3 regions of the Streptomyces sp. NPDC044984 genome follow, and region 1 is predicted to be linked to each of the others. Evidence: riboswitches for the same ligand, from Rfam matches in the RefSeq annotation. Region 1 holds a riboswitch; each other region holds the start of a gene.
What was found. Region 1 has a riboswitch for thiamine pyrophosphate ahead of thiC (phosphomethylpyrimidine synthase ThiC). Riboswitches for the same ligand answer to the same signal wherever they lie in the genome.
Positions count from the first base shown of each region.

Region 2: another riboswitch for thiamine pyrophosphate. It lies ahead of thiO (glycine oxidase ThiO); the one in region 1 lies ahead of thiC (phosphomethylpyrimidine synthase ThiC).
Region 3: another riboswitch for thiamine pyrophosphate. It lies ahead of AB0A94_RS05225 (thiamine ABC transporter substrate-binding protein); the one in region 1 lies ahead of thiC (phosphomethylpyrimidine synthase ThiC).

Region 1 covers NZ_JBEZBE010000020.1:148,578-154,969, reverse strand. Annotated here, with positions in the region: gene AB0A94_RS22615 (IclR family transcriptional regulator C-terminal domain-containing protein) at 1-105, shown strand, start outside; gene AB0A94_RS22610 (SsgA family sporulation/cell division regulator) at 204-638, shown strand; gene AB0A94_RS22605 (YibE/F family protein) at 706-2,130, opposite strand; TPP riboswitch at 2,202-2,392, shown strand; gene thiC (phosphomethylpyrimidine synthase ThiC) at 2,385-4,181, shown strand; gene AB0A94_RS22595 (VWA domain-containing protein) at 4,293-5,762, shown strand; gene AB0A94_RS22590 (hypothetical protein) at 5,855-6,392, opposite strand, start outside.
Region 2 covers NZ_JBEZBE010000011.1:45,136-51,527, reverse strand. Annotated here, with positions in the region: gene thiE (thiamine phosphate synthase) at 1-492, opposite strand, end outside; gene AB0A94_RS14330 (Rv2175c family DNA-binding protein) at 802-1,167, opposite strand; gene AB0A94_RS14325 (FAD-dependent oxidoreductase) at 1,244-2,485, opposite strand; gene AB0A94_RS14320 (hypothetical protein) at 2,518-2,856, opposite strand; TPP riboswitch at 2,899-3,010, shown strand; gene thiO (glycine oxidase ThiO) at 3,008-4,174, shown strand; gene thiS (sulfur carrier protein ThiS) at 4,171-4,371, shown strand; gene AB0A94_RS14305 (thiazole synthase) at 4,374-5,168, shown strand; gene pknB (Stk1 family PASTA domain-containing Ser/Thr kinase) at 5,392-6,392, shown strand, end outside.
Region 3 covers NZ_JBEZBE010000003.1:289,383-295,774, reverse strand. Annotated here, with positions in the region: gene AB0A94_RS05230 (iron ABC transporter permease) at 1-959, opposite strand, end outside; gene AB0A94_RS05225 (thiamine ABC transporter substrate-binding protein) at 1,007-2,089, opposite strand; TPP riboswitch at 2,170-2,275, opposite strand; gene rlmN (23S rRNA (adenine(2503)-C(2))-methyltransferase RlmN) at 2,311-3,423, opposite strand; gene AB0A94_RS05215 (phosphatidate cytidylyltransferase) at 3,582-4,706, opposite strand; gene frr (ribosome recycling factor) at 4,706-5,263, opposite strand; gene pyrH (UMP kinase) at 5,385-6,143, opposite strand; gene tsf (translation elongation factor Ts) at 6,329-6,392, opposite strand, start outside.

The DNA of each region.
Region 1 (6,392 bases):
TCGCTGCCCGCACACCAGGCCGACCGGCTCGTCCCCGCGGCACAGCGACTGCAGGCCGAGATGGGGCGTCTCGTCGGGTCACTCACGCTGTCTATCAGTATCTGAAAACTCACTCCTTGTGATCTCCTGTGTACGTTCAGCAAGATTCCCTCTGGTGCCAGGGTCCATGCCCGGCCAGTCCGTGGCGAATGACGGGGTAGGCGATGCGCGAATCCGTACAGGCAGAGGTCATGATGAGCTTTCTCGTGTCGGAGGAACTGTCCTTCCGCATCCCGGTGGAGCTCCGCTACGACACCTGTGATCCCTACGCCGTGCGGCTGACCTTCCACTTGCCGGGGGACGCCCCCGTGACGTGGGCGTTCGGCCGGGAGCTGCTGATCGACGGCGTAGGCCGGCCGTGCGGAGAGGGCGACGTGCGCGTCTCGCCGGTGGACCCCGACGCGCTGGGCGAAGTGCTGATCCGGCTTCAGGTCGGCAGCGACCAGGCGCTGTTCCGTTCGTCGACCGCACCTCTCGTGGCCTTCCTCGACCGCACCGACAAGCTGGTGCCGCTGGGCCAGGAGGGGGCACTCGCCGACTTCGACGCCCACCTCGACGACGCGCTGGACCGGATCCTGGCGGAGCAGAGCACCGGCTGAAGCGTTACGCCAGTCGGGTGGTCCGGTGGCGGAACGCTTCAGCGCGCTCCGCCCGCCACGCGGGACATCAGCGCTTGCGGCGCCTGCCCCGCCCGCCGCGCCCGGCGGCCGGCCGCGCGTCCGGTGCCTGCCCGGTCTCCTGTACCGGTGCCGGTCCGTGTCCCCGCGTCCGTGCCTGAGCCGTCGGGCGGTCGGCCGAGACCACCAGCGCGGCCAGGGCCGTGGTCACCGGCACCGAGGCCACCAGGCCGATCGAGCCGATCAGGGTGCGCACGATCTCCTCCGCGACCAGTTCGCTGTTGGCGACCGTTCCCACGCCGCTCTGCGCGATGGAGAACAGCAGCAGCAGCGGCAGTGCGGCGCCCGCGTAGGCGAGGACCAGTGTGTTGACCACGGACGCGATGTGATCACGGCCGATGCGGATGCCCGCGCGGTACAGCCCGCGCCAGCCCGTCGACGGGTTGGCCTCGTGCAGCTCCCAGACCGCGGACGTCTGGGTGACCGTCACGTCGTCGAGGACACCGAGCGAACCGATGATGACGCCGGCCAGCAGCAGACCGCTCATGTCGATCTCGGGGTACAGCCCGTGGATCAGACCGGTGTTGTCGTCGGTGTTGCCGGTCAGCGCGGCCCACCCGATGAACACCGAGCCGAGGACGCCGATCAGCAGCAGCGAGATCAGTGTGCCGAGCACCGCCACCGACGTACGCGCCGACAGCCCGTGGCACAGGTACAGGGCGATCAGCATGATCGCGCTCGCCCCCACCACCGCCACGACCAGCGGGTTCGACCCCTGCAGGATCGCCGGCAGGATGAAGAAGTTGAGCACCAGGAAGCTGATCGCCAGTGCGACCAGCGCCATGACGCCACGCAGCCGGCCCACGGCCACCACGGCGAGCGCGAAGATGCCCGCGAGGAGCGCCATCGGGAAGCGCCGGTTCACGTCGGTGACCGAGTACTGGAGGTCCTCGGGCGCGGAGGGCTCGTAGGCGACCACGACCTCCTGGCCCTCGCTCAGCTGCCGGGACTGGTCCGGCTGCACGATCTCGTTGAACGTACGGCCCTTGTCGTCGCCGGTGTCGACCCGGATCGTCGCCTTCTTGCAGGTACCGTCCGCCTGCTGCTGGGCGGACGAGCCCTCGGCCGTGGAGGTGTCGCCGGTCGGGACGCCCCCGGAGGCGTTGACGGACTGACAGCTCACCTCGACCACCTCGGTGACCGTGGCGTGCTGTGTCTGCCGGTCGAAGCCGACGCCGGTGCGCTCGTGCGCCGGGGCACCGCCCGGCCACAGCACGGCGAGTCCGATCAGCACCGCCGCTGCGAACGGGATCAGGATCGCCGCGATGACCTTGCGCAGGTGCTGGGAGACGGGTGCCGCCGGGCCGTGACCGTGGCTGTGTCCGTGCGCGTGGCCGTGACCACCGCCGTCTCCGGCGCCGGGTGCGCGCGATGGTTCGGACGGTTGGTACGGAGGAGGTTGAGAGGGGGTCACCGCCCGATCATCGCAAGAACGGGATGGGCCCTCTGTTCACCGCGCCAGAAATGACGCTAGCGTGGAGGCGCTTTTGTACACGCGGGAGCTCGGAGCACCGGGCTGAGAGGGCGCTGACCTCCGTCCCAGCGATGTTTCACATGAAACGTCACCGGCTTGCGAGTGATGTTTCACACGGAACGTCGTCAGACGGACATCGCTGCGCCGACCGCCGAACCTGTTACCGGGTAATGCCGGCGTAGGGAGTAGGTCTCATGACCAACAAGGACGCACGCACGCCTGCCTCCACGCAGAACCCGACGGAGACGTCGGCGAACGGGGAGGCCGGGAAGTCCATCGGCTGGCACAAGGCGTACGTCGAGGGCACCCGCCCCGACCTGCGGGTGCCGGTCCGCCAGGTGCACCTCACCAACGGGCGGTCGGTCACGCTGTACGACACCTCGGGTCCGTACACCGATCCGCTCGTCGACACCGACGTCCGCCGGGGCCTGGCCCCGCTGCGGGAGAACTGGATCATCGCCCGCGGCGACACCGAGGAGTACGCGGGCCGTCCCGTCCGGCCCGAGGACGACGGGATCAAGCACACCTCTCCGCGCGGGGGCCTGCGCAATCTGGACGCCGTGTTCCCCGGCCGGCCGCGGCTGCCGCGCCGGGGCCGTGCGGGCCGGGCGGTCACGCAGCTGGCGTACGCGCGCCGCGGCGAGATCACGCCCGAGATGGAGTTCGTGGCGGTCCGGGAGAACGTCTCCCCCGAGGTGGTCCGTGAGGAGATCGCGGCGGGCCGGGCGGTGCTGCCGGCCAACGTCAACCACCCGGAGATCGAGCCGATGATCATCGGCAAGCGGTTCCTGGTGAAGGTCAACGCCAACATCGGCAACTCGGCGGTGACGTCCTCCATCGAGGAGGAGGTCGAGAAGATGACCTGGGCGACCCGCTGGGGCGCCGACACGGTCATGGACCTCTCCACCGGCCGCAACATCCACACCACCCGCGAGTGGGTGCTGCGCAACTCCCCCGTCCCCATCGGCACCGTGCCGCTCTACCAGGCCCTGGAGAAGGTCGACGGCCGGGCCGAGGAACTGACCTGGGAGATCTACAAGGACACGGTCGTCGAACAGGCCGAGCAGGGCGTGGACTACATGACGGTCCACGCGGGCGTACGCCTCGCGTACGTACCGCTCACCGCCAACCGCAAGACCGGCATCGTCTCCCGCGGCGGCTCGATCATGGCCGCGTGGTGCCTGGCGCACCACAAGGAATCGTTCCTGTACGAGAACTTCGAGGAGCTCTGCGAGATCCTCGCCGCGTACGACGTCACGTACTCGCTCGGCGACGGCCTGCGGCCCGGGTCCATCGCGGACGCCAACGACGAGGCGCAGTTCGCGGAGTTGCGCACGCTCGGGGAACTCAACACGATCGCGAAGCGTTTCAACGTTCAGACCATGATCGAGGGCCCGGGACACGTCCCGATGCACAAGATCAAGGAGAACATCGACCTTCAGCAGGAGATCTGCGATGAAGCCCCGTTCTATACGCTCGGCCCGCTGACGACGGACGTCGCGCCCGCGTACGACCACATCACGTCCGGCATCGGTGCCGCGATGATCGCCTGGTGGGGCACGGCCATGCTCTGCTACGTCACGCCCAAGGAGCACCTGGGCCTGCCCAATCGTGACGACGTCAAGACCGGCGTCATCACCTACAAGATCGCCGCCCACGCCGCCGACCTCGCCAAGGGCCACCCGGGTGCCCAGGAATGGGACGACGCGCTGTCCGACGCCCGTTTCGAGTTCCGGTGGGAGGACCAGTTCAACCTCGCCCTCGACCCGGACACGGCACGCGAGTTCCACGACGAGACCCTGCCGGCGGAACCCGCCAAGACGGCCCACTTCTGCTCGATGTGCGGCCCGAAGTTCTGTTCGATGAAGATCTCCCAGGACATCCGTCGTGAACACGGCGGAAGCCGGGACGAGATCGAGGAGGGGATGGCGCGGAAGTCGAAGGAGTTCGCGGAGGCGGGCAATCGCGTGTATCTGCCGATCGCGGACTGAGCGTCCACCGCGGGCGGCGCGGGGGCGGTGCCCGTGGCGGGTGCCGCTCCCGCGGGGCAGCGGGCGCGGCCGCCCCTCCCCTTCGCCGGGGCGAATGGGCAGACTGGCCGCATGACAGCGAGTCCGATGAGCAAGGGGTCCAATCTTCCCGTCGATGCCCGCGTGGTGCGCGTTGAGCTCGCTTGGGTGACCGGGGCAGGGGTGCCCGACATCGATGCCTCGGCACTGCTCCTCACGGAGGCCGGGCGGGTGCGGGACGACGGGGACTTCGTCTTCTACAACCAGCCTCGTCACGCGTCCGGCGCCGTGACGCATCTCGGGAAACAGCGCGGCACGCGGGAGACGACCGACACCGTGGAGGTGGATCTGGGCGCCGTGGAAGGGACGGTCGAACGGATCGTGCTGTGCGCGTCGGCGGACGGCGGGACGTTCGGGCAGGTGCCGGGACTGGTGCTCAGGCTGCTCGACGCCGGGGCGGGGACCGAGTTGGCCCGGTTCGACATGGCGGCGGGGACGGAGACCGCGTTCATCGGCGGTGAGTTGTACCGGCGGCAGGGGAAGTGGAAGTTCCGGGCGGTGGGGCAGGGGTACGCCTCCGGGCTCGCGGGTCTGGCCACGGACTTCGGCATCACCGTGGACGACGCGGCCCCGGCCTCGTCCGCTTCCCCCACGGCCACCACGCCCCCGGTCTCACCGGTCTCACCGGTCTCACCCGAGGCCGCCGCGGTCCCGGGCCCGCCGCCCCCGCCCGTTCCTCCCGCCGTGCCGGCCGCGCCCGCCCGGCAGCCCTCCGCGTCCCACCTCCACCCCGGTGCCCCGCGGCTCACCAAGGGCGAGGAGCGGTTGCCCGTCGACATGCGCAAGCGGTTGTCGCTGCGCAAGGAGCAGGTGGCGGTCAGTCTGCGCAAGCACGGGGCCGCCGAGGTCACCGCGCGCGTCATCCTCGTACTCGACGCCTCCGGGTCCATGTCCTTCCTGTACTCCAAGGGGGTCGTGGCCGATGTCGTCGAGCGGATGGCGGCGGTCGCGGCGCAGCTGGACGACGACGGTGAGATGCAGGCCTGGACGTTCGCCTCGAACCCGGCCCGGCTGCCGGACCTGCGGCTGGGGGAGCTTCCGGAGTGGCTGCGGCTGCATGTGCGCGTGGGGGAGATGGGACTGTTCCGGCGTGGGCGGAAGAAGGGGCTGGAGCCCAGCCAGGTCGACATGCGGGACGTGGGCATCCAGAACGAGGAGCAGAAGGTCATCGCCGAGGTGCGCGCGTTCGTGCGGGACCGTCCCGCGTCCGCCCCGACCCTCGTCCTGTTCTTCTCCGACGGGGGCGTCTACCGCAACAAGGAGATCGAGCGCGAGCTCCGCGAGGCGGTGGAGGAGCCGGTCTTCTGGCAGTTCGTGGGGCTGGGCAGGTCCGACTACGGCGTGCTGGAGCGGTTCGACACGCTGCCGGGCCGCCGCGTCGACAACGTCGGGTTCTTCGCCGTCGACGACATCAGCACCGTGCCGGACGCGGAGCTGTACGACCGTCTGCTCTCCGAGTTCCCGCAGTGGATCACGGCTGCGGGACGGGCGGGGATTCTCTGAGATCCGCCCCGTCCCTCCGCCCCGTCCCTCCACCCTGCCTCCGGCTCGCGCCTCCGCCGCGGAGAGCGCGAGCCGACGGACGGGCCGCCCGGCTACTCCGGCTGGTGCTCCGGTCCCCCGAAGTCCGGGCTCGAGTAGTCCGGGCTGGAGTAGCTCGGCCGTGTGCCACGGGCCGCCCCCTCCTGCGGGCTGGAGAAGCCCGGCCGTCCGTACCCCAGGTGCGGGATACGGCCTGCCGGCGGGGGCGGTGCCGTGTGCTGCAGCGCGGAGACCGTCGCCGGGTCGGTGAGCGCGTCCCGCAGGAACGGCAGGATCCCCTGCTTCAGCAGAGCCTCGCGCCAGGCGTCCCTGGCCCGGGTCACCTCCCCGTCGAGTTCGCGGTACGGGCCGCCGAGCGCCGAGGGTTTGTTGCGCAACGCGGTGAGCAGCAGGCCCACGGCGGCGACGAGGATGGCGACCGCCGTCACCGCGCCGAACACCCACCCCGTGGTGAGCATGGTCCGGGCGAACGCGGCGCCGGGATCGAGCATCCGCAGGACGTAGCCGACGAGCAGGAAGATCGCGGCCGCGGTTCCGGCCAGGACGGGTGCCAGGACGGCGACGACGGCGACAGCGCCGGCCCCGGCGGCC
Region 2 (6,392 bases), on a different contig from region 1:
CTCGGTGCCCAGGGCGGCGGTGTACCGGACCAGACCGAGACCGGGGGCGTGGCGGCCGGGCTTGGTGGGGGTGGGCCAGCAGGGCCCGGTGCAGAAGTAGTCCACGCCGGGCTGGACGGCCGCCGCGGCGGCCTCGGCCTCGGCGTGGGTGGAGCGGCCGACCAGGACGCCGTCGCCGAGGATCGCGCGGGCGGCGGGGACGGGCAGGTCGCCCTGGCCGAGGTGGAGGACGTCGGCGCCGGCGGCGTGGGCGACGTCCGCGCGGTCGTTGACCGCGAGCAGCTTGCCGTGCCGGGCGCAGGCGTCGGCGAGGACCGCCAGGTGCTCCAGCTCCTCACCGGCCTCCATGCCCTTGTCCCGCAGCTGCACGATGTCGACCCCGCCGGCCAGGACCGCGTCCAGGAACTCCGCGAGATCGCCCTGCCGCCTGCGGGCGTCGGTGCACAGGTAGAGCCGGGCGTCGGCGAGCCGGGCGCGAGCGGTGTCGGTCATAGGAGGGTCCCCCCGGAGTGGCGGCGGCGTACGGACCCGGTGGGCCCGGTGTGTCGGCGGCGGGCGCTCGCGACGGTCACGGACCGGGGCGGCACACACCGCAACGGACCCTATGCCGCCGCACCGGCGACCGCGAGACACCCCTCACGGCTGCCTGCACGCCCCCCGCACACCGCGAGACGTCCTCGACCGGTGCGCGAAGCCCGGTCCGGGAGCCGCCCCGGCCGTGGCGCCGGCGTGGACCGCCCCCACGGCCGGGGCTGATGCCCCGGCCGTCGTCGTTCGCTCTGTCCGGTCGGTCGGGTGCGGTCAGACCGCGAGCGCCTGGGCCCGGCGCTTCACCTCCGTGCCGCGGTTCTCGCTGAGCGCCTGCGCGGGCGTGCCCGGCAGGGTGGGGTCGGGGGTGAAGAGCCATTCCAGCATCTCTTCGACCGTGAAGCCGTCGTCCCGCAGGAGCGTCAGGGTTCCGGTCAGGCCCTTGACGATCTTGTCCCCGTCGATGAAGGCGGCGGGCACGTGCAGCGCGCGGTTCTCACCCCGGCGCACGGCGATGAGCTGGCCCTCCTTGACCAGCTGCCGGACGCGCGTCACCTCGACGCCGAACATCTCGGCGATGTCGGGGAGAGTGAGCCAGGCGGGGACGAGAGCATCGATCTTTGCGTCAATCTCGGTCACGGGACAAGCCTGCCATCTGCCACTGACAGTCGGAAGTCAGCCCCGCCCACCTGGGCGGACGCGCCGGGCCGGGGTGTCACGCCGTCGCCGACTTCAGGGGCCGCGCCGGGTCCGCCAGCAGCTCCGCGTCCATCGCCGTGCCCGCCTCGATCAGCCTGCGCCCCTGCGCCAGGTCCCGGGGCCGTCCCACCGCGAGCAGCGCGACCAGGCGGGACTCCCGCAGCCAGCAGACGCTCCACGCCGCCTCGGCGGGGTCCCCGCGCCACACCATCCGGTCGGCGCCCGCGTGGTGCCCCGCGTACTGCACGAAACGCCCGAACTGCTCGGACCAGAAGTACGGCACCGGATCGTAGACCGCCGGCTCCCGGCCGGTGGGCGCGCCCAGGACGTTCACGGCGACCGTGCGCGGCCCCTGGAGGGCGTTGTCCCAGTGGTGGACCAGCAGGCGCTCGCCGTAGCGCCCGGACGGGAAGGACGCGCAGTCGCCGACCGCGTACACGTCCGGCAGGGAGGTCGCCAGATGACGGTCGGCGGCGACCTCCCCGTGCGCCCCGAACTCGATCCCGGAGCCCGCCAGCCAGGCGGTGGCGGGCCGGGCCCCGATGCCGACGACCACGGCGCCCGCGGGCAGCCGCGTACCGTCGTCCAGGACCACGGTGCCGGGCTCGACGCGCTCCACGCGCGCGTGCGTGCGCAGCGTGACGCCGGCCTCCGCGTACCAGGCGGCCATCGGGGCGGCCACCCCGGCGGGCAGCACCCCGGTGAGCGGCCGCTCCTCGGCCTCCACGACGGTGACCGCGCAGCCCGCCTCGCGGGCCGCCGTGGCGAACTCCGCGCCGATCCAGCCGGCGCCGACCACCACGATGTCGTGCTGCCGCGCGAGCACCGGCCGCAGCCGCGCGGCGTCGTCCAGGGTGCGCAGCAGATGCACGCCGGGCACGCCCTCCGTGCCCGGCAGCCGGACCGGTTCCGCGCCGGTGGCGACCACCAGGACGTCGTACGGGACGGGCCCGGCCTCCGTGTCCAGCTCGTGGTCGCCGGGGCGCAGGCCGAGCACCTCGCAGCCGAGCCGCAGTTCGATGCCGGCGTCCTCGAAGTCGACGTCGAAGGCGGAGTCCTCGGCCTTGCCCAGCAGCACCGCCTTGGACAACGGCGGCCGGTCGTACGGCTGGTGGGGTTCCGCACCGATCAGGGTCACGGTGCCGGTGAAACCCTGCTCCCGCAGGGCGAGGGCGGTCTGCACGCCGGCCATGCCCGCGCCCGCCACCACCACCCGCCGCGGCTCCGGCCCTCCCGGCTGCTGCGTCTGCTCGCTCACCCGATCACCTTAGACACCCGGCACGGCATCGATCAGCCGAGCTGCTCCACCACGCTCGTCCCGCTGCCCGGCTGCGACTCCCACGCCCAGCTCTCCTCCAGCCGTACCCGTCCGTCGGGCAGCTCCACGACCGTCGACACGCAGTGCCCCGAGGAGGTGGTGCCGTCCCGCTTCAGCTGCACGTACCGGAAGTCCAGCCGGTCCCCCGCGCGGGTGCCCACCAAGTGCCCGCGCACGACGTCGCCGCCCGCGTACTCGGCCCAGATCTCACCGCCCCGCTCGTGGTAGACGAAGCGGGTGCGGGTGCCGACCTGGCCGGGGGCCTGGTCGGCCACGGGGGCGAGGACGAGTCCGTCGAGCGATGGTGCCACGCGGGGGCTCCCTTACAAGCGCGTTGCTAGGGTGGCCAACGTACAAGCACTCGCGGGAGCCCGGACGCACCGGGCTGAGAGGGAGGCTGGCGGCCTCCGACCGTACGAACCTGATCCGGGTCATGCCGGCGAAGGGAGGGGCTGGACGCCCATGTCGCCCACGCGCACCTCAGACGTCCTCGTCGTCGGGGGCGGAATCATCGGTCTGGTCACGGCCTGGCGGGCCGCGCAGCGCGGTCTCGCCACGACCGTGGTGGACCCCGAGCCGGGCGGCGGCGCCGCCGAGGTGGCCGCCGGGATGCTGGCCGCCGTCACGGAACTGCACTACGGCGAGGAGACCCTGCTCGGTCTGAACCTCGCCTCCGCGCGGCGCTATCCCGGCTTCGCGGCCGAGCTGACCGAGCTGACCGGCCACGACCTCGGCTACCGCGCGTGCGGCACGCTCGCCGTGGCACTGGACGCCGACGACCGCGCCCACCTGCGGGAACTGCACGCCCTGCAGCAGCGCTCCGGGCTGGACTCGCAGTGGCTGTCCGGGCGGGAATGCCGGCGCCTGGAGCCGATGCTCGCGCCGGGCGTGCGCGGCGGCCTGCGGGTGGACGGCGACCACCAGATCGATCCGCGGCGGCTGGCGGCCGCGCTGGTCACCGCCTGTGAGCGCATGGGCGTGACCGTCCACCGTGCCTGGGCCGAGCGGCTCGTCGTCGCGGGAGACCGCGCGACGGGCGTGGTCACGGCCGACGGCACCGGCCTCGGCGCCGGGCAGGTGGTGCTCGCCGCGGGCAGCCTCAGCGGGCGGCTCGCGGGCGTCCCCACGGACGTGCTGCCGCCGGTGCGCCCCGTGAAGGGGCAGGTCGTACGGCTGACGATGCCCGCGCGGCACGGTCCCTTCCTGAGCCGGACCGTGCGGGCCGTGGTGCGCGGCAGCCACGTCTACCTGGTGCCGCGCGGGAACGGCGAGCTGGTGGTCGGGGCGACCAGCGAGGAGATGGGCTGGGACACGACGGTGACCGCGGGCGGCGTGTACGAGCTGCTGCGCGACGCCCACGAGCTGGTCCCCGGCATCACCGAGCTGCCGCTGACCGAGACCCGGGCCGGACTGCGTCCCGGCTCCCCCGACAACGCGCCGCTGCTCGGCCCGACCGGTCTCGAGGGGCTGCTGCTGGCCACCGGCCACTACCGCAACGGCGTCCTGCTGACGCCGGTCACCGGCGATGTCATGGCGGAGGTCCTGACCACCGGCGCCCTGCCGGAGGTGGCCCGTCCGTTCACCCCACGGCGCTTCGGCGCCGCCGTCCGCACGGAGCAGCCCGCATGAACGTCTCGGTCAACGGGGAGCGCCGGGAGTTCCCGCCCGGCACCGCTCTCGACCTCGTCGTGAAGTCACTCACCGCGGCGCCCTCGGGGGTGGCCGCCGCCCTCAACGAAACCGTCGTCCCGCGCGCGCAGTGGCCCGCCACGCCCCTCCGTGAGGGTGACCGCGTGGAAGTCCTGACCGCCGTCCAGGGAGGTTGACCATGGCCGACGATCCGCTCCTCCTCGGCGGTACGTCCCTCACGTCCCGCCTGATCATGGGCACCGGCGGGGCGCCGAGCCTCGACGTGCTGGAGCGGGCGCTGGTGGCGTCCGGGACGGAGCTGACGACCGTCGCGATGCGGCGCGTGGACCCCTCGGTGCACGGGTCCGTGCTGTCGGTGTTGGAGAGGCTGGGCATCCGGGTGCTGCCGAACACTGCGGGGTGCTTCACCGCCGGGGAGGCGGTGCTCACCGCGCGTCTCGCGCGGGAGGCGCTCGGCACGGACCTGGTCAAGCTGGAGGTCATCGCCGACGAGCGGACCCTGCTGCCGGACCCGGTCGAGCTGCTGGACGCGGCGGAGACGCTGGTCGACGACGGGTTCACGGTGCTGCCGTACACGAACGACGATCCGGTGCTGGCGCGGAAGCTGGAGGACGTGGGGTGCGCGGCGGTCATGCCGCTGGGGTCGCCGATCGGGTCGGGGCTGGGGATCCGCAACCCGCACAACTTCGAGTTGATCGTGGAGCGGGCGGGGGTGCCGGTGATCCTGGACGCGGGGGCGGGGACCGCGTCGGACGTGGCGCTGGCGATGGAGCTGGGGTGTGCGGGGGTGATGCTGGCGTCCGCCGTCACCCGGGCGCAGGAGCCGGTGCTGATGGCTTCCGCGATGCGGGGGGCGGTGGAGGCGGGGCGGTTGGCCCGACTGGCGGGGCGGATTCCCCGGCGGTGGTACGCCGAGGCGTCGTCTCCCGCGGAGGGCTTGGCCGTGCTGGATCCGGAGCGGCCTGCTTTCTAGGCGCCGCTGCGGACAGTCGTGCCGCTGGGGCGATGGGGGTCCCCCGCTCGAGCGGAGCCGAGAGTGGGGGAGGGTGGGCGCAGCGGCACCCGGTAAGCGCGGCGAGCGAAACTCACCCCCGGCAGAGCACGACCGGCCGCAGCCAGGTAACACAGGTCACAGGTCCGCTCCAACAGCGGTTGAACGGGGCGGGGGTGTCGGTGGGGCCTCGTAGACTCGCTGCGTGGACACGACCCTTCAGGACCCTCTGGTCGGGCAGGTGCTCGACGGCCGGTACCGCGTCGAGGCGCGGATCGCGGTCGGCGGGATGGCCACGGTCTACCGGGCCGTGGACACCCGTCTGGACCGCATCCTCGCGCTCAAGGTGATGCACCCCTCCCTCGCGGCCGACGGCTCGTTCGTCGAGCGGTTCATCCGCGAGGCGAAGTCGGTCGCCCGGCTGGCCCACCCCAACGTGGTGCAGGTCTTCGACCAGGGCACCGACGGGGCGTACGTCTACCTGGCGATGGAGTACGTCGCCGGCTGCACCCTGCGCGACGTGCTGCGCGAGCGCGGGGCGCTCCAGCCGCGCGCCGCGCTGGACATCCTGGAGCCGGTGCTGGCCGCGCTCGGCGCCGCGCACCGGGCCGGGTTCGTGCACCGCGACATGAAGCCCGAGAACGTGCTGATCGGGGACGACGGCCGGGTCAAGGTCGCCGACTTCGGGCTGGTCCGGGCCGTGGACTCGGTGACGAACACCACGGGCACCGTGCTGGGCACGGTCTCGTACCTGGCCCCGGAGCAGATCGAGAACGGTGTCGCCGACCCCCGCGTGGACGTCTACGCCTGCGGCATCCTGCTCTACGAGATGCTGACCGGCGAGAGGCCGCACGACGGCGACTCCCCCGCGATCGTGCTCTACAAGCACCTGCACGACGACGTGCCGGCCCCGTCGGCCGCCGTGCCCGGCATGGCGTACGAGCTGGACGAGCTGGTCGCGTCGGCGACCGCCCGCAACCCCGAGGTCCGCCCGTGCGACGCGGTGGCGCTGCTCGCGCAGGTCCGCGCGGGGCGCGGCCGGCTCACCGCCGAGCAGCTCGACACGGTGCCGCCGCAGGCGCTGGCGTCGGAGCACGACAACGCGGAGGACCGTACGAGCGTCATCCCGCGCTCCCTGACGGTGCCCCGCCCGCTGCCCGTCAACGAGGACGAGCCCGCGGACCCCGTGCACCGCACCAGCCGGTT
Region 3 (6,392 bases), on a different contig from region 1:
AACACTCCCCCGTCGTCCTCGGTCAGCGTCCGGTAGTAGGTGGACCCGGCGTCGCCGAAGGACCGTTCCACCAGCACCGCGAGCGGCAGCAGGATCAGTACGGCGACGGTGGCGACGACTCCGCCCAGCAGCGCCCACTGCCCGGCGCCGCGCGGCCGGCGTGCGGTCACCGAGGCGTCCACCAGCCGCAGCGCGGTCTCCCGGCGCCGTACGGTCCAGGCGTGCAGGGCGAGGATCGCGCCCACGGCGACGAACTGGATCATCGTCAGGACGGCGGCCGTGGACAGGTCGAAGATCTCCGAGGTCTGCCGGTAGATCTCCACTTCGAGGGTGGAGAAGGTGGGACCGCCGAGGATCTGCACCACGCCGAAGGAGGTGAAGGTGAACAGGAAGACCATCAGCGCGGCCGCCGCCACGGCGGGCGCGAGCGCGGGCAGGGTGACGGACCACCAGGCCGCGAACCGCGAGGCGCCGAGCATCCGCGCGGCCTCCTCCTGCCGCGGGTCGAGCTGGGACCAGAGCCCGCCCACCGTGCGTACGACGACGGCGTAGTTGAAGAAGACGTGCGCGAGCAGGATCGCCCACACCGTGGTGTCCAGCCGCAGTCCCCACAGTTCGTCGAGGAGCCCGCCGCGTCCGACGAGCGCCATGAACGCCGTACCGACGACGACCGTCGGCAGCACGAACGGCACGGTGACCACGGCCCGCAGCACCTGCTTGCCGGGGAAGTCGAAGCGGGCGAAGACGTACGCGCCGGGCAGGGCGATCAGCAGGGTGAGGGCGGTGGAGACGAGGGCCTGCCAGGTGGTGAACCACAGCACCTGCCGGACGCCGGACTGCGCCAGTACGTCCCCGATCCGTCCGAGCTGCCAGGTCCCGTCGGTCCTCAGTCCGCGCGCGACGATCGCGGTGACGGGGTAGGCGAAGAAGACGGCGAAGAACGCGACGGGCACGGCCATCAGGCCGAGCCGCGCCGCGCTCCCGCGCCGCCTCGCCGCGGTCCGCGTCACTTCAGTACGAGCGAGGTCCACGCCTTGACCCACTGGTCACGGTTGTCGGCGATCTTCGCCGGGTCCATGGTCTGCGGGTCCTTCGCCTGCGGCCCGAACTTCACGAACTCCTCGGGCACCCGGGCGCCCTCCAGCACCGGGTACACGAACATGTTGAGCGGCATGTCCTCCTGGAACGGCTTGCTGATCAGGAAGTCGAGCAGCGCCTTGCCGCCCTCGGGGTTCCTCGCGTTGCTCAGCAGGCCCGCGTACTCGACCTGGCGGAAGCAGGTGCCCTCGGCGACACCGGTGGGCGCGGTGTCCGGCTTCGGGTCGGCGTAGACGACCTCGGCGGGCGGCGAGGAGGCGTACGACACCACCAGCGGCCGGTCGGCCTTGGCCTGCTTGCCGCCGGCCGAGCCGGAGAACTCCTCGTTGTAGGCCTGCTCCCAGCCGTCGACCACCTTGACGCCGTTGGCCTTGAGCTTCTTCCAGTAGTCCGGCCAGCCCTCGTCGCCGTACTGCGCGGCGGTGCCGAGCAGGAAGCCGAGGCCGGGCGAGGAGGTGGAGGCGTTCTCGACGACGAGGAGGTCCTCGTACTCGGGCTCGACCAGGTCGTCGAAGGTCTTCGGCGGGGTCAGGTCGTGTTCGTCGAACCACGCCTTGTCGTAGTTGACGCAGACGTCGCCGCTGTCGACGGGGGTGACCCGGTGCTTGTCCCGGTCCACCCGGTATTCCGGCAGGACCTCGTCCGATCCCTCGGCCTCGTACGGCTGGAACAGCCCGTTGTCGAGGGCGCGGGAGAGCAGGGTGTTGTCGACGCCGAAGAAGACGTCGCCCTGGGGGTTGTCCTTGGTCAGGACGGCCTTGTTCACGGCCTGCCCGGCGTCGCCGTCCTCGAGGACCTTGAGCTTGTATCCGGACTGCTTCTCGAAGGCGGCGACGACGTCCTTCGACACGGCCCACGAGTTGTGGCTGACGAGGGTCACGGTCCTGGACCCGCCACCGCTCGCGTCGTCGTCGCCGGACGACCCGCACGCGGACAGCGTGACCAGCCCCAGCCCGACGGCCAGGACCGTGATCTTCTTGGTGATGCCCACTTGATTCCTCCTGGAGTGACCAGGAAGAGACGCGGCCCTGCCCGGGTCCCCGCTGCGGGGTCCCGGGCAGGGCGCAACAGCTCGAGTGATGACCGATCTCCCTACCCAGAATGACCTGGGCCAGGTTCGGAGGGTCTGCGGCCGGTGCCGCACTCTCAGCGCTGTGGCGCTCCCCTGTCGGAATATGAAGATGTGCTTACCTCTGGCTTACGCGAGTCACATTACCTCTCGCTCGCGGCGAGCTGACCACACGCCCCGTCGATCTCCTGTCCACGGGTGTCCCGGATCGTCACCGGCACACCGTGCGCGGCGATCGCCTCCACGAACGCCTTCTCGTCCTCGGGACGGGAGGCGGTCCACTTGGAGCCGGGGGTGGGGTTGAGCGGGATGAGGTTGACGTGCACCGGTCGGCCCTTGAGCATCCGTCCGAGCCGGTCACCGCGCCAGGCCTGGTCGTTGATGTCCCGGATGAGGGCGTACTCGATGGACAGCCGCCGCCCCGACTTGGCCGCGTACTCGAACCCGGCGTCGAGCACCTCGCGCACCTTCCACCGCGTGTTCACGGGGACGAGGGTGTCGCGCAGTTCGTCGTCGGGGGCGTGCAGCGAGATGGCGAGCCGGCACTTGAAGCCCTCGTCGGAGAACCGGTGGATCGCCGGGACGAGACCGACGGTGGACACGGTGATGCCGCGCTGGGACAGGCCGAGCCCGTCCGGCTCGGGGTCGGTGAGGCGGCGGATGGCGCCCACGACCCGGTTGTAGTTGGCGAGCGGCTCGCCCATGCCCATGAACACGATGTTGCTCAGCCGCGCCGGGCCACCGGGCACCTCGCCGTCCCGGAGCGCCCGCATCCCGTCCACGATCTGGTGCACGATCTCGGCGGTGGACAGGTTGCGGTCCAGCCCGGCCTGCCCGGTGGCGCAGAACGGGCAGTTCATCCCGCAGCCCGCCTGGGAGCTGATGCACATCGTCACCCGGTCCGGGTAGCGCATCAGGACGGACTCGACGAGGGTGCCGTCGAACAGCTTCCACAGCGTCTTGCGGGTGGTGCCCTGGTCGGTCGACAGGTGCCGGACGACCGTCATCAGCTCCGGAAGCAGCGCTTCCTGCAGCTTGCCGCGCGAGCCGGCGGGGATGTCGGTCCACTGCTCCGGGTCGTGCGCGTACCGCGCGAAGTAGTGCTGCGAGAGCTGCTTGGCGCGGAACGGCTTCTCGCCGGCCGCGGCGACCGCCTCCTTGCGCTCGGCGGGCGTGAGATCGGCGAGGTGCCGCGGCGGCTTCTTCGCTCCGCGGGGGGCGACGAAGGTGAGCTCACCGGGAACGGGACGGGCCACGGTCGGGCAACTCCTCAGGACGACGGGGCCTGGCTCACTCCGCACGGGCGGGGACGACGGCACCACTGTGCCTGGGCCAGGAGACGACCCGCGCGGGGCGGGAACGTACGGAAGGGCCCGCGGTACACCGCGAGCCCTTCCAGAGTACCTGTTCGCCGTCAACCCGATCCGACGAAGATCACCAGCAGCAGCCACACCACCGGTGCCGTCGGCAGCAGGGAGTCCAGGCGGTCCATGATGCCCCCGTGCCCCGGGAGCAGCGTGCCCATGTCCTTGATGCCCAGGTCCCGCTTGATCATGGACTCGCCCAGGTCGCCCAGTGTGGCGCTGGCCGCGACCGCGAGGCCCAGCAGCAGGCCCTGCCACCAGCTGCCGCCGTCGATCAGGAACTCCATGCACAGCGCGCCGACGACCATCGCGAACGACACCGCGCCCAGCAGGCCCTCGCGGGTCTTGCCGGGGCTGATGCGCGGGGCGAGCTTGGTCCTGCCGAAGCGCCAGCCGACCGCGTACGCGCCGGTGTCGCTGACGACCGTCAGCAGCAGGAAGGTCAGGACGCGCCACGGGCCGTCGTCGGCGGTGAGCATCATCGCGACGAAGGTCGCCAGGAACGGCACGTAGAACGCCGCGAAGACGCCCGCCGTGACGTCCTTGAGGTAGCCCTCGGGCGGCGCCGCCATGCGCCAGACCAGCACCGCCAGCGCGGTGAGCGCCACGGCGACCCACGCGCCCTCGGCCCCCCGGACGTACCCGGCGACGACCATGGCCGCACCGCCCAGCGCGAGCGGTACCAGGGGCGCCTTGATGCCCTTGCGCTCCCGCAGCCGCGACGTCAGCTCCCACAGGCCCACCACCACGGCGAGCGCGACCACGCCGACGAAGACCGCCTTGACGACGAACAGCGACGCGACGATCACCACGCCGAGTCCGACGCCGACGCCTATCGCGGCGCCGAGGTCCCGCCCCGCGCTCTTCTTCTGCGGTGCGGGTGCCGGCTGCGGGGCGTCGGGCATGGGCTCCGGATTCTGCGGCACCTCCCCCGGAAGGGGGCGGGCCCGCGTCGGCTCGTCTCGGAACGGGGGGCCGCTCAGCCGAGCGGCCCCCCGGTCCACATCCTGGTCTCCGCCGTGTTCGGGTACGTCGGGCACGATGGGCATGGGACGCGTGTGCTGCGCGTTGTGCGCATCGTACGCGGGACCCGCCGGAGCGGCCCCCCAGCCTTGCCCGTGGTCGGACGGCCCCCAGTACCCGGTCTGCGGCGTCCCCCAGGAAGAGTCGTTCATCAGACCTCGAGCAGCTCCGCTTCCTTGTGCTTCAGGAGCTCGTCCACCTGGGCGACGTACTTCGCGGTGGTGTCGTCGAGCTCCTTCTCCGCACGGCGGCCCTCGTCCTCGCCGACCTCGCCGTCCTTGATCAGCTTGTCGATGGCGTCCTTGGCCTTGCGGCGCACGGAGCGGATGGAGACCTTGGCGTCCTCACCCTTGCCCTTGGCGACCTTGATGTAGTCACGGCGGCGCTCCTCGGTGAGCTCGGGGAACACCACCCTGATGATGTTGCCGTCGTTGCTCGGGTTGACGCCCAGGTCCGAGTCGCGGATCGCCTGCTCGATGTTGCGCAGCGCGCTCTTGTCGAACGGCGTCACCACGGCCATGCGCGGCTCGGGCACGGAGAACGAGGCCAGCTGGTTGATCGGCGTCGGCGCGCCGTAGTAGTCGGCCACGATCTTGTTGAACATCGCCGGGTGCGCACGGCCGGTGCGGATCGCGGCGAAGTCCTCCTTGGCGACCACGACGGCCTTCTCCATCTTCTCCTCGGCCTCGAGGAGGGTCTCTTCGATCACCACTTGCTCCTGCGTGTCTTGAGTAGGCCCGGCCGCGGTTCCTCTTCAGGGGCGGCGGCCGGCTGCGTCGCGTCTTCTTCCTGCACGGTTCCCGACCGGCAGGACATTGTCCATCCCCCGGTCAGCTGCGGCCGGCTTGGTCGCCCACCAGCGTGCCGATCTTCTCACCCTTGACGGCGCGGGCGATATTGCCCTCCTTCAGAAGCTCGAAGACGACGATCGGGAGGCTGTTGTCACGGCAGAGCGTGACGGCCGTGGCGTCGGCGACCTTCAGGTCCCGGGTGATGACCTCGCCGTAGCCGAGCGCGTCGAACTTCACGGCGTCGGGGTTGGTCTTCGGGTCGGAGTCGTAGACGCCGTCCACACCGTTCTTGCCCATGAGCAGCGCCTCGGCGTCGATCTCCAGGGCGCGCTGGGCGGCGGTGGTGTCGGTGGAGAAGTACGGCATGCCCATACCGGCGCCGAAGATGACCACACGGCCCTTCTCCAGGTGCCGTACGGCGCGCAGCGGGATGTAGGGCTCGGCGACCTGCCCCATGGTGATGGCGGTCTGCACGCGGCAGTCGACGCCCTCCTTCTCCAGGAAGTCCTGGAGGGCGAGGCAGTTCATCACGGTGCCGAGCATGCCCATGTAGTCGGAGCGCGCGCGGTCCATGCCGCGCACCTGGAGCTCGGCGCCGCGGAAGAAGTTCCCGCCGCCGATGACGATCGCGATCTGCGCGCCGTCCCGTACGACGGCCGCGATCTCACGCGCGATGGCGTGCACCACGTCGGGATCGACGCCCAGGCCTCCGCCACCGGAGAAGGCCTCTCCGGACAGCTTCAGCAGAAACCGGCCGCGTACTTTGCCGTCGTCGCTCTTCTCAGCCTTGGTGGTCATCGTCGGATCCCGCCTCTTTCACGTGTTGCACATACGAAGAAGGCCATTGCCGGTGGGGCGTGGTTCGCATCCCATGCGGCAATGGCCTCCTCGTCAGATCTGCTGTCGTCCGGCACGCGCGCGTGCGCGTGTCCGAACGACTGCTGTCGACCCTATCGGGGTCGCGCGCCCGTCGCGGTACGGACTCAGATGCCGACCTTGATGCGCGTGAAGCGCTTCAGGGTGACACCGGCCTCGTCCAGGACCTTC